One region of the Ruminococcus sp. NATIVEDY160 genome, then DNA from elsewhere that is predicted to be linked to it. Evidence: a T-box and tRNA genes for the amino acid it is inferred to sense, from the RefSeq annotation. Region 1 holds a T-box; the other holds one or more tRNA genes.
The links. The T-box of region 1 lies ahead of pheS (phenylalanine--tRNA ligase subunit alpha). A T-box ahead of a tRNA ligase gene usually reads a tRNA of that ligase, here a tRNA-Phe.

Region 1 (7,648 bases):
AGATTCATCGAGGAAATCGGTACCTATGATATCCTCAAGCAGCCCTCCGAGTTCAAGGTAGACGCCGAGGCTGTAAAGAAGTGGATCGCCAACGGCGCTCAGCCCACCGATACCGTAAAGGCTCTGCTCAAGAAGAACGGCATCATCGACTAATTTCGGGCAGGAAGGAATACTACAATGCAGGAATTACTTGCTATCATCGCCAAGGGCTTGGTTGACGACCCCGACGCTGTAAGCGTTGACAGGGACGAGACCAACAAGGAAGGCGTAACCGTATACCATATTCACGTCGCAGAGGACGACATGGGCAGAATCATCGGCAAGCAGGGCAGAATCGCCAAAGCTATCCGTACGATCGCCAAGAGCGCGTCTATCCGCATGGACGAAAGAGTAATGGTTGAAATCGACTAAGCAACGAAAGGGCGTGTCACGCCCTTTTTTGTTTGTTAAAAAAATGACAAAGGAGATGTACATATGAAAAAGCTAACTGCCGCAATTGCGCTTACAATCGCCGCCGCGACCGCTGTTACCGCGTTCTCGGGCTGCAATATCATCAAAAGCCTTCTCCCCTTCGGCAAGAACGAGCCGAGTACCGCGCCTGTGACGACCGTTGCGGCAACAACTGCTCCCGCAACGACTCAGGCGGCAACCACAGAACCACCGACAGTCGCAAAGCAGACCGAAGCTCCGGCTGCAACGACCCGGAAGCCCGAGGAAAGCTCGAACACTTCGGAATATCCTTCTCAGCTTGACGGCGGCTTCTACCTTGTAACCACCCCGACCTGTGCCAGCGCAACCCTCGGAATCAACTTTACCGTGCCCGAGTGGCAGAACAAGGTCTACTGCAAGAACGGAAACTCAAACAGAGGCTTTTACTTTGAGTTCTACGAGGCGTCGAACCTTATCAACGGAATCGAGAAGTACGGCTTCGACAGCATGGGTCTGCTCTTCGCGGTATACGCAACCGACACCGAGGCAAACGGCGACATCGAATATCCCGCGGGCTCGATCGTGCTCAACGGAGAGAAGAAGTACCTGACCTACTTCAAGCCCACCGACGTACGCTTTGACACGGAGGACAAAACACTGCAGCAGAACTATCAGGACGCGTATCAGTACCAGCGCGATTATTTCCAGAGCGGAGTGGTTCGCGAGGATATGCAGTACAGTCCGTCGGCACACACAAACAGCGTAAATCTCAAGTCAAACTAAATCCGGACACGCAAAAAGGAGCGCCAAAGCGCTCCTTCTTTTTGTTTGCGTGAATGCCGTCAAAACGGCTCTTACATTTTACCCGCCAATGCTCTGCCGAGCCAGATATCGGCGATATCCATCGCAAGGTAAAAGCCATGCTTCTCGCTGGTCTTTACAATCGCCTTACGGGGTAAAAGGTACGGGTCTGTAGCCATAAGCTGAACCGTAATCTTGTCGGCTACCTCGATTCCGCCGACTTCCTTCTTTGACTTGATCTGAAGTCTGACGACATACGGCTCTTCCATGTTGCCGTAATAGATTTCGTCACCGCAGCGGACAAGAGGTCTGCCCTTGTAGGTTGAAAACTCCTTCGCCGCTTTAGCTTCTGCCACAAGGCATCATCCTTTCTTAAACATTGAGGTACGATTTAACCAGTGCTTCGAGCAGATCGTCGCGGTCAATCGCGCTGATGATGTTGCGCGCGTTATTGTAGGTAGTGATGTAGGTGGGATCCTCGCTGAGGATATAACCCACAATCTGGTTTATGGGATTGTAACCCTTCTGCCGCAGCGCGTCATATACGATTGTGAGGCCTGTTTTTATCTGATCGTCCTTTTCATCGCCCAGGGAAAAAATCATCGTCTTTTCTAACATACCGAAGCACCTCCCGTTTATCTATTCTATTATTATACAGGAAAAGGCTAAAAATTGCAAGTGTTTTTATACATTTTAAAAGAAAACGGGAGCGCGTGACGCTCCCGTATAGCTTTTATCTGAGTGTAACCTTGATTTCCCTGAGATTTGAGATGATCTTATCCATGATCTCCTGTACCTCGCCCGAGCTGAGTGTACGCTCGGCAGAAGAGAACTCAAAGCGGATCGTGATGCTGTGGAACAGCTCCGTGTCGTAGGTGTCGACAATCTTGGTATTCTTCAGAATACCCTTGCCCTCGTTCTTCCAGCAGTGCTCGAGGTCTGCGTAGAACACGCCCGCGGGTACCACGACGCTGATGTCGTAATCCATCGGCGGGAACTTCGACGGCTCCTCGTAGCAGATCGAAGCGTTCTCAACGCCTGCGAAGGCGTTCATGTCGATCTCCGCGAACACGATACTGCTTTTCTTGTCGATCTTCTTGCCGACAGTCGGGTGAACGATGCCGATCGTGCCGATCTCCTCGCCGTCGAGCAGGACGGTGTTGAGGTTTACGGGATGCTCGTAGCTGTGCTTTGCCTGAGCGATTTTGTAGCCGAGAGCCTTATGCTTGAGGTCGTCTGCGATTGTCGCTAGCATATCGCGGAGCTCAAAGTAGAGCGTGCGGACGTCCTTTGTCTTGCTGTAGAGGGTGATCGCGAGCTTCTTGTACTCTTTGCAGAGGTTGTTCTCGTCAACGCCGTCAACCACTCTGCCCACCTCGAAGATGCCGAAGTCCTGAGCGTAACCGACGTTCGTCTTAACCTGACAGAGCTGTGTCGGGATCATCGAGCGGCGGAGAGTTTCGATGTTGGGGTTGGTTGCGTTAAGCAGGCGGACATTCTCCTCAACGGGAATGCCGAGAGCCTTCTGCTCGTCCGCGTATGCCCAGATGTAGGAATGAACCTCGTGCAGGCTGTAACGCTTGACGAGCATATCCTTGATTCTGTCCTCGTTATTCTTCACAACGTCCTCGCGCACGGGATAGAGCGGCGAGCGTGTGGTGTTGATCTCGAAGTTGTCGTAGCCGTAGATACGGGTGATCTCCTCGATGATGTCGGCGTTCATTGTAACGTCCTTTGTCGCTCTCCATGAGGGAACGAGAACATCGAATTTGTCTCCGTCGAGGGTGACCTTAAATCCGAGACTCGTGAGAGTCTTTACGATGGTGTCGTTGCCGATCTCAATGCCCGTGTAGCGGTCGACGAAGCTCTTGTCAAAGCTAAGGTCAACCTGCGGATATCTGAACGCGTACTCGTCGGTGAGTGCGGAAACAACCTTTACGCCGCCGTCGTACTTCATGAGCAGATAGAGGAAACGCGCGATTGCGGGAACGGTCAGCTCAGGGTCTAGGCTCTTTTCGTAGCGCATTGAAGCGTCGGTGCGGTGAGCAAGACGGACTGTCGACTTGCGGATAGAAGCCGCGTCAAAGGTTGCGGACTCGAGGGTCAGGGTGGTGGTATCCTCTACGATTTCGGAATCCAGACCGCCCATGATACCGGCGATCGCGACGGGAGTATTATCATTGCAGATCATCAGGGTGTTCTCGTCGATATTTCTCTCAACGCCGTCGAGAGTCCGGAAAACAAAGGGCTGATCAAAGCGCTTGATGCGGATCTTGCCGACCTTGCGCGAATCGAAGGCGTGCATGGGCTGACCCATCTCGAGCATGAGGTAGTTTGTGAGGTCGGCGAGGAAGTTGATACCGCGCATTCCGCAGTAGAAAAGACGAATCCTCATGTTGACGGGGCTGACGCTGCGCGCGATGTTCTCAACCTGCAGGCAGGAATAACGCTGACAGAGCGGATCCTCGATTTTGAGGTCGACCTCCTGAAGCTCGTTGTAAGCCTCAAGATCGGCGGTATCGAGCGGCTTGAGCTCTCTTCCTGCGAGAGCGGCGAACTCGCGCGCTATACCGTAGTGCCCCCAGAGGTCGGGACGGTTGGTAAGAGACTTGTTGTCAACCTCAAAGATGATATCGTCAATCTCGTAAACGTCCTTGATATCGGTGCCGTTGGGCACGTCGTCGGTGATTTCCATGATGCCGGAATGGTCGTCGCTGATTCCGATTTCGGACTCGGAGCAGCACATTCCGTAGGACATAAAGCCCGCGAGAGGACGCGGTGCGATCTCGATCTCGCCGAGCTTTGCGCCGACCTTGGCGAAAGCGGTTTTCATGCCGACGCGTACATTCGGCGCGCCGCATACTACATCGGTCAGCTCGGGCTCGCCCGCGTCGACCTTGAGAAGATGGAGCTTCTTTGAGTCGGGGTGATTCTCGACGGACTTGATCTCCGCAACGACCACGCCGCTCAGATCAGCGCCTTTATAGAAAATCTCGTTCTCCACCTCGGCGGTAGAAAGCGAAAAACGGTGAATCAGATCCACCTTATCAAGACCTGTGAAATCCACGAAGTCCGAAATCCAGTTCATTGACAGGAACATAGCTTATACCCTCCCTTAGTTATCATCGTCGGTAAACTGCGACAGAGCCTTGAGGCTGCCGCTGTTGAGGTCGCGGATATCCTTGACGCCGTACTTCATCATCGCAAGACGCGTAAGGCCGAGACCAAACGCGAAGCCTGTGTACTTCTCGGGGTCAACGCCGCCCTCGCGCAGAACGTTCGGGTGGATCATACCGCAGGGACAAAGCTCCAGCCAGCCGCTGTGCTTGCAGGAGGGACAGCCCTCTCCGCCGCAGATTTCGCAGTTGATGTCAAGCTCGAAGCCGGGTTCTACGAACGGGAAAAAGCCCGGGCGGAGACGAACCTTGATGTCGCGCTGGAACACCTCGGAGAGCATTGTTTTCATAAAGTAAATGAGGTTCGAGATAGAGATATCCTTGTCCACCATCATACCCTCCATCTGGAAGAAGGTATTCTCGTGGCAGGCGTCGGTCGCCTCGTTGCGGAAGCAGCGTCCCGGGAAAATCGCCTTGATCGGCACGCCGTTCTCGGTGAGGTTCTTGCCGTACTTTCTGAGAATCGCGTTCTGTGCCGCCGAGGTCTGCGTTTTGAGCAGCTGACCGTTCTCGAGATAGTAGGTGTCCTGCATATCGCGCGCGGGGTGGTGCTTGGGAATATTTACCGCCTCAAAGCACTCGTAGTCGGTTACGACCTCGGCGTAATCCTCTACGGTGAAGCCCATTGACTTGAACACAGCCTCGCACTGACGCTGCGAAAGAGTTACGGGGTGATAAGAACCGCGTGTAAGCTCGGGCGGAGTTGTAACGTCAAATACAGGCATGAGGTTGATTTCAGCCTCGATAGCTTTTCTGTTGAGCTCCTCGACCTTCTTGTCGATCAGCTCGGCGGCGTTCGCCTTGAGCTTATTGACCTCCGCGCCGAAGGTCTTTCTCTCCTCGTTGGTGAGATCCTTCATACCCTTGAGCAGCGCTGTGATGCTGCCCTTTTTGCCGAGATAGCCGACCCTGAGCTTGTCGAGCTCTGCAAGGTCGCCGACGCTGCTCAGCTTCTGCTTGATTTCTTCTCTGAGAACATCAATTCTGTTATCCATAATTTCCTCCTATATAATATTTGTAATTATGCAGAAAAAAGCCCTGTGCAGTTTCCTGCACAGGGACGAAAAATTTCCGTGGTACCACCCTGATTTCCGATTGCTCGGACACTCGTTGTGCCTGTAACGGGGCAAGCCGTTGAAGCTTACTGCAAATTCAGCCTCACCACTCGGGAGTGAACTTCACACTGAGCCGCAATGACGCGCTTTCAGCCGATGACGCGTCTCTCTTTCAGAACGGTAATTCCGTGCTACTCTCTCCGTCGCCGTGTTATCTCTTAACATAATACCACTATTCAAAGTAATTTGCAAGTGTTTTAAATCGCGTACTAAAAGTTTTATTTAATTTCCGCTGCACATTTTCGCGGGAAATGTCTCAGCTATACCTTACTTCGGCTATTCTTCGGCAAAGGTTCCATATAAAGCAATTACTTTGTTACCACAAGCGAGCCGTCGGCGTTGTAGAGCGGAGTTAAGCCGCCGCTGTAACCGCTCTTGATAAACAGATAGTTAACGCCCGTTTCGGTATCGACAAGCACGGTTCTAGAGCCTAACTCGCTGAGCGACTTTCCTTCGGTAAGCTTTTCAACGAATCTTTCATTCTTCTCTTTCATCAGTTTGCACTTCCTTTTTCAACTCCGCCGATGTCGATAATCGTGCCGCTGCCGCCTTCAACACGGGGCAGCTCGCCGTTCCATTTTTCGATCTTCTTGTTTTCAATAATGTTGTCGGTCAGCGACTTAGAAATCGTTTCATTAGCCGAAGCCTCCGCGTCAGCCTTGATCTTTACAGCCTCGGCGTCCGCCTGAGCGTTCGTGATCTTGGTCTGCTTCTCGGTTTCAGCCTTCAAAAGCTGCTGCTGAGCAACCTGCTTCTCCTCGATCGCCGTGATGAACGCCTCGGAGAAATCAAAGTCGATGATATTTACGTCGGTCACGTAAAGACCGATGTCGTTGAGCTTCTTGTTCAGACCCTCAACCAGTCCGTCGGAAATCAGCGCGCGGTTTGTAACGCTCTCCTCGGCGGTGTAGGTCGCGGTGATAGCCTTGAGCACCTCGTTTACCGCAGGAACTACGAGCACGTTCTCATAGTCCGCGCCGATGTTCTTGTAGATGCTGTAGCTCTTTGAGGTATCTACGCGGTAGTTGATCGCGAGCACCGTCTTGACGCTCTGCAAGTCCTTAGAGAACGCCTCGGTGTTTACCTCGAGCTTCTGAATGCGGTTGTCAATCTTTACAACGTCCTGAACAAAGGGAGCCTTGAGGTGGATACCCTCCTGAAGCACACCCTCGTTGACCGCGCCCATAGTGACGACAACGCCTGTGTGACCCGCCTCAACAACGACAAAGCTGTTAAGCGCGACGATAACCGCCGCCAGCACAATCACAGCGGGAATTATGATTTTCTTGATATTTACATTAATTTTTTTCTTCTCAGTGGTCTCCATTGTTTTTCTCCTTCATAATGTCAAAGAGCAAGTCTGCCTCGCGCTTGTACTTGCCCGCGATATACGCGAGCGCCATCACCGTCAGCGCCTGACGCAAAATCTCTGCCGCGTCTCCGCGCATGGGTGTGTAGTCCGATGTGATCTCCGCGACCAGTCCCGAAATATCGTCCGATGGCTTCTCCTCTGCCCTGCCGATGACCGCACAGAGGTAGTCGTACATCTGCTCCTCTGAAATGATGTCGTCGTCCGTGTCGTTCGCGTCTCCGTTGACAAGCGCCATCAGCGTACCTATCCTGTCAAGCGGCATACAGTCGCGCAGCGAGGAGATCAGCAGTATTCGCGCAAGCTGACGTTCGCGGTACTTCTTCTGCTCAGGGCGGGAAACAAACCCGCGCTTGACCCAGTTCTGTATCGTCGAGCCCTCAAGTCCCGTAATCGAACAGACCTGACTGAGCGTCAGACCGTCGGTCGCGCGTATCAGAGGACGGATTTTTGAGAACATTCCCTTGTCACCGTCATACGGGAGCGTAGTCCCGGGTATAAACGCCTGCAATAAAGTCACCCGCCTTTCTTATGCGTTGAGATGATTATATCACAGGTTCATATGACTGTCAATAGCTTTCTTATGACTTTTTGAAAAAATTCTGCGGTCGCCAAGGTAAAAAAATACGATACCCCGGATTGGGTATCGTATTTTTGGCGTCCCAGAAGGGTGTTAGTCAAATTGGAAGTGTGCAATCTCGCCTGACCGGTTCAGTGCGAACAATAAACATTTATCTGCTCTCTCCCTAAAAACAGTC
Region 2 (7,648 bases), 870 kb from region 1:
TATCACGGGCTTCCTCGGCTTGGCTCTCGCCTATGTTATCGCGGGCTCGATCGGAGTGATCGGCGTGACCGTTATCCCCGGTATTGTTTACGGCGTGCTTATCTGCGTTATCGCGGCTTTCCCGATGGCTCTGCTGGGCATTATCCCGCAGTCGATCGTCGCCGACGTCGCCGAGGCTGACGGCTACGAAACAGGTGAACAGATAAAGCAATCGTAATGCGTTTTTTTCATCCGGCTGTTTATACGGGTATTGAAATTTTTGTCGAATCATGTATAATAAAAATATAAAGATTTTTGATAATCATTTTTACCGTACCTGTTCAGTAAATATCTCACTTACGCCGTCTGTATTACGAGGTGTGCGCCATGTGCAAAAGAGCTTTATCCATTCTGCTGTGTGGCTTTTTCTGCGCGTTTTTTTCGCTTGGCACACCTGTTCGGGCGGCTGTTTTTGATCTGGGCGAGCTGAGCACGTGCAAAAGGATTTTTGCCTGCGGCAACAGCGCTGCGTATTTTTACGGCTATACAGGTACCACAGTGATTTCGTCGCGCATATCGGGCGACTGCCTCACGAGCAGAGTTAATGTCAGCGGCGCGATCTATGCCGTAACTCACAGCGGCCGCTTCACCTACGCTCTGTTCGCCGTTTCAAATACTGACTACAGCGTTATCCGTCTGAATGCCGACAGCGGCGACTATTCCGTTTTTGATATTCATTCCGACTCCGAGATCGACCCGCAAAGCATTGCGGCTAGCGAAAACGGTATCTTTCTCCTCTCGCTAAACGGCATCTACCGCGGGGTAACAGGCTTTGACTTGAACGGCAACAAGAATTGTTCCTATTCCCTTCCGCGCGGCTGTGAAAGGCTGTTTTCAAACGGCAGCAGCGCCTATGCTATTGCGGGGAACGGCGAGCTTTACCGTCTTGGCAGAAGCAACGCTGTCTACTGCGCTAAAACAACATATGACGCGAATATTTCCGATGCGGGCGAAGGATATATTTATTCCGACGGACAGTTGATTTCTCTTTCAAACGGAAGCACTGTTTACTGCGGAACGCGTTTCGCCGCTATGGGCAAAAACGGAGCCATTAAATCCGATTCGGGACTTCTGATGACTTCGGCTGACGGCTTGATTTACCTGCTCAACAGCGATTACACCTGTACGGTCACTGATGATACACAGGACACCGCTCAGTCTGAATCACATCTGTCGCGCGAGGGCTCGGATATTTTTCTCAGCGCCGGCACTACCGTTGAACAGCTCAAGAATATGTATCCTGAAATAAAGACGGTTTACAACAAAAACGGAAACGCTGTGACGGGTCGCACTGTCTGCACAGGCTACAGCACAGACTCGCTGTCGGTCATCGTACTCGGCGATGTCGACGGCAGCGGTACTCTCAGCAGCCGCGACGTTAAGGAATTGATGCGGCTTCAAATCGGCGACAGTCAGCTGAGCGGCGTATTTCTGAAGGCGGCTGATTTCAACCGCGACGGACAGGTTGACAACCGCGACATATTGTTAATAGCAAAAAAATAAAGCCTGCTCTTCATTTGAATGAGCAGGCTTGTTATTTAGTATCCGAGATATTCAAGAAAGCCCTCGCAGCCTCGTACGATATCCGAATAGGTGCGGTCAAAGTTTCCACAGTACCACGGGTCGGCGATACTTCCTCCGTCGGCGAAGGACAAAAGCAGGCGCAGCTTGTTATCCTTATCCGCGCCGAGAATACGCTGCGCGTTGCGTAGATTCATCTTGTCCATGCAGAGGAGATAATCGTAGCGCGCGTAGTCGCTCTTTGTGAGCTGAACAGCGCGCTTGTCGCCGCAGGAAATTCCATGGGAAGCAAGCTCACGCTGCGCGGGAGGATAGACAGGATTGCCGACATCGCCCCAGATTTCCTCGGTGCTTGTGGCTGAGGACTCAATCACGAAATCGTCCGCGATTCCGCGCTTTTTTACCATATCTTTAAGAATAAACTCCGCCATAGGACTGCGACAGATGTTGCCGTGGCAGATAAACATTACTTTTGTCATATTAATCACCGTCTGTAGATAATTGCGAAGTGTTCCCAAAAATGTGCGAAGCACACTTCATCTCGCCTGCGTGGTTCAGTGCTCACGGAGAACTATCATCTGCTCTCTCGCGATTCGCCTGCGGGGCTTCCCGCCGCTCGCCTTCGAGCCCCGTCATCTTCTTGCCTGTTTACTGAATTGAAAAAAGAGAGCACCTTTGGTACTCTCTTTTTTCAATGGAGCGGATGACGGGGCTCGAACCCGCTACCTCCACCTTGGCAAGGTGGCGCTCTACCAGATGAGCTACATCCGCATATTTATGGTGCCTCCGGACGGAATCGAACCATCGACACGGGGATTTTCAGTCCCCTGCTCTACCAACTGAGCTACAGAGGCAAATTTGGCGACCCGGAACGGGCTCGAACCGTCGACCTCTAGCGTGACAGGCTAGCGTTCTAACCAACTGAACTACCGGGCCATTATTGGTGGGAGTTACAGGGCTCGAACCTGTGACCCTCTGCTTGTAAGGCAGATGCTCTCCCAGCTGAGCTAAACTCCCAACTAATGCCTTTGTCGCCTCAGCTTTCGCTTTATCTCTCAGCGACGTATATTATGATATCACAAAACCGCTGTAAAGTCAATACCTTTTTTGTAAAAATTTCGGATTATCTTTTTTTCAGGTGAATGATTACCAGCTCGCGCGGATTGTTGATGCGCGGTATCGCCGCAGTATTCGAACAGCCCGCAGATACAACCATACGTCCGTCATAAATACCCTTGTCGTACTTCGGGAACAGCTTTCCGCCCGCACCCGCGACGCCCATGCTGAAAATGCGGATTTGTCCGCCGTGGTTGTGTCCTGACACAATCAAATCGATATCCGTGTCGTTTATTTTCAGCGTTTCGTAATAGTTCGGATTGTGACAGAGCAGCAGCCTGAGCTCGTCTTTTTGTGCGAAGCTGCTCAGCCACTCCTCGTCATATTCGTCCGAAAGGCCGCCGATCAGCATAAAGTTACTGTTGACCACAGCCTCGGCTTCCTCGTTGTCCAGGCAGTGAATCCCGTTGTTCCGGAAAAACTCCCTGTCCTCACACATAAGCTCTTCCTCGTGATTGCCCAGACTGAGAAACACGGGCGCGATGTCCGCCGCCTGACGCAGGAATGAATATGCGTTTTTGGTGTCGGGCTTACTTCGCTTAGGGCGCAGAAGCATGAAAAATAAGTTGACGTAGTAAATTATATTTACAATCAGCCAGCGGATCGGATTGAACCGCCTTTTTACCGTCGACTGATATCTCTCACGGTAACGCTCGAGCGTATCGCCCGCAACGACCGTTAAATCGGGGTTCTGAGCGCGCAGCAGATTCAGTATGTCAATGGCGCGGCGCTCGTGCAAATCCGTAACCAAAGCGATCTTTAGCGGCTTTCTGATACGCTCTGAAAACACCTCGTACTCTGTTACAACAGGCTTCGACATACGCGTTCCTCACCTCCGTATAATTTATTGCCTGATAATCTGAAATATTCTTATTTCCAGAAGCTGACTTCGCTTTCCTTCAGTCCGATATCCGTAGCGCGGAAATGCGGATTGAGGCGCTTTTTGCGCTGTGACTCGAAGTCGCGCAATGCCTTGACAGCGATTCCCGAGAGAGCTGCGCAGACGGGAATGTTGATCAGCGTCATTCCGCCCATGGTGATGTCCGCCATTGTCCACGCGAAGTTCATCGGAATGAGCGCGCCGACAAAGACGATAAGCACACAAAAGGCATAGAAAATTCTCATGAAAACCTTTGACGGCATTCTCTTTTTGTTAAGGTAAATCAGGGCGTTGTCGACATAGTAGAGGTTGCCGATAAGGGTCGTGAACGCGAACATTACCATCGCTATGGTTATGAAAATCGGCCCGAAATCGCCGAAAATCGTCGATACCGCGTTCTGAACGTAGGTCGCGCCGTTTAATTCAGGGCTGTACTTAACGCCCGAGCTGAGGCACATGAGCGCGGTAGCAGTGCAGAGAAGCATGGTATCGATGTAAACGGAAACAGTCTGGACAAGGCCCTGCTTTACTGGGTGGGTAACGTCGGCGGACGCGGAAGCGTTAGGCGCCGAACCTACGCCTGCCTCGTTTGAGTACAGGCCGCGCTTAATGCCGTAGACAAGGCAGGAACCGCTCAGACCGCCGAAGATAGCCTTGAAGTTGAATGCGTCGCTGAATATCGAGGAAAAGGTCTGGGGAATGTTGCCGATGTGGGTGAAGATTACAATAAGGGAAACGAGAACATAGCCGATGCCCATGAAGGGTACCAACTTCTCGGTGATGCCGATGATGCGCTTGCCGCCGCCGAACAGACAGAAGCCGACGAGCAGGGCGATGATCGCGCCGATAATAACCGGAGTCCATGTCTTGTCGTAGAAATCATAGATCTCAAAGGACGACTGTAAATTGTAGGAGCAGAGCAGGTTGAAGCCAAAGGCGTAGGTCGCGATGAGGAAAACGCAGAATACCCCCGAGAGAATGCCCTTCTTCGCAATGCGCTCAATGTAGTACGCAGGGCCGCCGTAGCAGGAGCCGTCGGGGTTTTTGCGCTTGAAGATCTGGGCGAGCGTACTCTCGATGAACGCAGAGGACGCGCCGATAATACACATCAGCCACATCCAGAAGCATGCGCCGGGTCCGCCGATCGTGATAGCGGTCGCGACGCCGACGATGTTGCCCGTACCTACGCGCGAGGCGGTGGATACCATCAGCGCCTGGAAGGAGGATACCTTCTGTTCGCCCGAGGGCTTTTCCATAATCAGCTTGCAGGCGGTACCGAACAGGCGGATCTGCGCAAAACGGGTGCGGAAGGTAAAGAGCAGTCCCGCCGCGGCAAGTACAATGATGAGGATCGGATAGTACATTACGTCATCCACGGAATTGAAAAAATTCATAATAGCGTCCAGCATATTCTTTTCCCCTTTTTTACAGTTTTACTATTATTATACCTTAAAACCGTACAGTTTGGCAAGCATTTTTCCGAATTTTTCGTAAATAAAGACAACAAAAGGCTGCCCCTTTCGAGACAGCCTTTGTGTGTATTTGACCTGAAATCAGTTTTTCTTTCTCTCAACGTAAGAGGTGTGGAGCAGCTCGTGAGCAAGGTGTGAGCCGGGCTCGCCGAGGTACTCGTCGTAGATAGCCTTGATCTCGGGGTTATCGTGTGACTTTCTGTAAGGCAGACTGAGGTCGTCCTCGTAGAGTGCCTTTGCACGGAGAGCCTTGAGGTCTGTGAAGTTTCTCACATGACCGGGCTGAATGGGCTGACCGCCGCCGTTTACGCAGCCGCCGGGACAGCACATAACCTCGATGAACTGATAGGGAGACTTGCCCGCGCGGATCTCGTCGAGCAGCTTGGCAGCGTTCTTCAGACCTGAAGTAACAGCAACCTTGACCTGCATACCAGCTACATCGTAGGTAGCTTCCTTGATATCGTCGGTACCGCGAACCTCTGTGTAATCGATAGTCTTGAGATCCTCGCCTGTCAGCTTGTCGGCAACAGTACGGAGGGCAGCCTCCATAACGCCGCCTGTAGCGCCGAAGATTGTGCCGGCGCCGGAACCGATAGCCATGATGGGATCGAAGTCCTCGTCGGGAAGTGAGGTGAACTGAATGCCAGCCTTCTTGATCATCTTGGCAAGCTCACGGGTGGAGATTGAGATATCGTTATCCTGCATGCCGTCACGACCCTGGTCGTCACGCTTGATCTCGAACTTCTTGGCTACGCAGGGCATTACCGATACAACAACGATGTCCTTGGGATCGATGCCCGCCTTCTCGGCGTAGTAGGACTTGATCATAGCGCCCTGCATCTGCTGGGGTGACTTGCAGGTGGAGAGGTGCGGAATGAGGTCGGGATAGTAGTGTTCGCAGAACTTGACCCAGCCGGGTGAGCAGGAGGTGATCATCGGGAGAGTACCGCCGTTCTGTACGCGCTGGATAAACTCGGTGCCCTCTTCCATGATGGTGAGGTCAGCGCCGAAGTTGGTGTCGAATACCTTGTCGAAGCCGAGCATCTTGAGAGCCGCAACCATCTTGCCCTTTACGTTGGTGCCGATAGGCATATCGAAGCACTCGCCGAGGGTCGCTCTGATGGAGGGAGCGGTGTGGACTACAACGTGCTTTGTGGGATCCGCAATAGCCTCGAATACCTTGTCGGTATCGTCGCGCTCAACAAGCGCGCCTGTCGGGCAGACTACGGTGCACTGGCCGCAGCTTACGCAAGCTACGTTGTTGAGATCCTGCTCGAACGCGCAGCTGATAACGGTGTCGAAGCCGCGGTTGTTCGCGCCGATAACGGATACATACTGCTGCTTGCAAGCCGCTACGCAGCGACGACAGAGAATGCACTTGTTGTTGTTGCGAACGAGGTGCAGAGTGGTGTGATCCTCCTCGTAGTGAGTCTCCTCACCCTTAAACTTTGTCTCGTCAACGCCGTACTCAAGGCAGAGCTGCTGGAGCTCGCAGGTGTTGCTTCTCGGGCAGGAGAGGCACTTCTTGTCGTGGTTCGAGAGCAGAAGCTCGAGATTGGTCTTTCTGTATTTCTGAATCTGGGGTGTGTTGGTAAAGATTTCGGTACCCTCTCTGTCGATGGGATATACGCATGCGGCAACAAGGCTGCGCGCGCCCTTTACCTCGCAGAGACACATACGGCAGGCGCCGATTTCGTTGATTTCCTTAAGGTAGCAAAGAGTCGGGATCTTGATACCGAACTGATGGCAGGCTTCAAGGATGGTGGTATTTTTTTCGACCTGATAGTCTTTACCGTTGATTTTAATATTCAACATTTCCATAGTTTTCTCTCCTTTCCCTTAGCCCTTGTAAATTGCCTTAAACTTACATGTGTCGATGCAGGCGCCGCACTTGATGCACTTGCTGTGGTCGATCTCGTAAGCGGGCTTCTTCTTGCCGGGCGCGGTGTAATCGGTCACGGAAATCGCGCCGACGGGGCACTTCTTGGCGCACATACTGCAACCGAAGCACTTATCCTTCTCGATCGTGTACTCGAGGAGGTCCTTACATACGCCCGCGGGACACTTCTTGTCTACAACGTGGGCAATATACTCATCCCTGAAGTAACGCAGGGTGGATAGTACGGGGTTGGGAGCTGTCTGACCGAGACCGCACAGGGAGTTCGCCTTGATGTAGTGGCACAGCTCCTCCATCTCGTCGAGCATCTCGAGGGAACCCTGTCCCTTTGTGATCTTCTCGAGCATCTCGAGGAGTCTCTTTGTACCGATACGGCAGGGAGTACACTTACCGCAGCTCTCGTCAACGGTGAACTCGAGGAAGAACTTCGCAACGTCAACCATACAGTTGTCCTCGTCCATGACGATAAGTCCGCCGGAGCCCATCATTGAGCCGATAGCGAGGAGGTTGTCGTAGTCGATCTCGATGTCGAGGTGCTCTGTGGGAATACATCCGCCGGAAGGACCGCCGGTCTGAGCAGCCTTGAACTTCTTGCCGTTGGGGATACCGCCGCCGATCTCGAATACTACCTCGCGGAGGGTGGTGCCCATAGGAATCTCAACAAGACCGGTGTGGTTGATCTTGCCGCCGAGAGCGAATACCTTTGTACCCTTGCTCTTCTCG

Region 2: it encodes a tRNA-Phe, which carries the amino acid that the T-box ahead of pheS (phenylalanine--tRNA ligase subunit alpha) is inferred to sense. The anticodon was not compared.

What each region holds. Positions count from the first base shown of each region.
Region 1 is NZ_CP162391.1:409,758-417,405, reverse strand. It holds gene rpsP (30S ribosomal protein S16) at 1-153, shown strand, start outside; gene AB1I49_RS01995 (KH domain-containing protein) at 178-411, shown strand; gene AB1I49_RS01990 (hypothetical protein) at 475-1,212, shown strand; gene AB1I49_RS01985 (hypothetical protein) at 1,284-1,586, opposite strand; gene AB1I49_RS01980 (IreB family regulatory phosphoprotein) at 1,603-1,848, opposite strand; gene pheT (phenylalanine--tRNA ligase subunit beta) at 1,964-4,330, opposite strand; gene pheS (phenylalanine--tRNA ligase subunit alpha) at 4,346-5,401, opposite strand; T-box leader at 5,460-5,677, opposite strand; gene AB1I49_RS01965 (DUF6440 family protein) at 5,830-6,015, opposite strand; gene AB1I49_RS01960 (prohibitin family protein) at 6,015-6,848, opposite strand; gene AB1I49_RS01955 (DUF1836 domain-containing protein) at 6,835-7,401, opposite strand.
Region 2 is NZ_CP162391.1:1,966,837-1,974,484, forward strand. It holds gene AB1I49_RS09760 (MFS transporter) at 1-217, shown strand, start outside; gene AB1I49_RS09765 (dockerin type I domain-containing protein) at 367-1,542, shown strand; gene AB1I49_RS09770 (low molecular weight protein-tyrosine-phosphatase) at 1,578-2,039, opposite strand; tRNA gene AB1I49_RS09775 (tRNA-Gly) at 2,256-2,331, opposite strand; tRNA gene AB1I49_RS09780 (tRNA-Phe) at 2,339-2,414, opposite strand; tRNA gene AB1I49_RS09785 (tRNA-Asp) at 2,420-2,496, opposite strand; tRNA gene AB1I49_RS09790 (tRNA-Val) at 2,502-2,577, opposite strand; gene AB1I49_RS09795 (metallophosphoesterase) at 2,684-3,496, opposite strand; gene AB1I49_RS09800 (alanine/glycine:cation symporter family protein) at 3,547-4,965, opposite strand; gene AB1I49_RS09805 (NADH-dependent [FeFe] hydrogenase, group A6) at 5,110-6,849, opposite strand; gene AB1I49_RS09810 (NADH-quinone oxidoreductase subunit NuoF) at 6,868-7,648, opposite strand, start outside.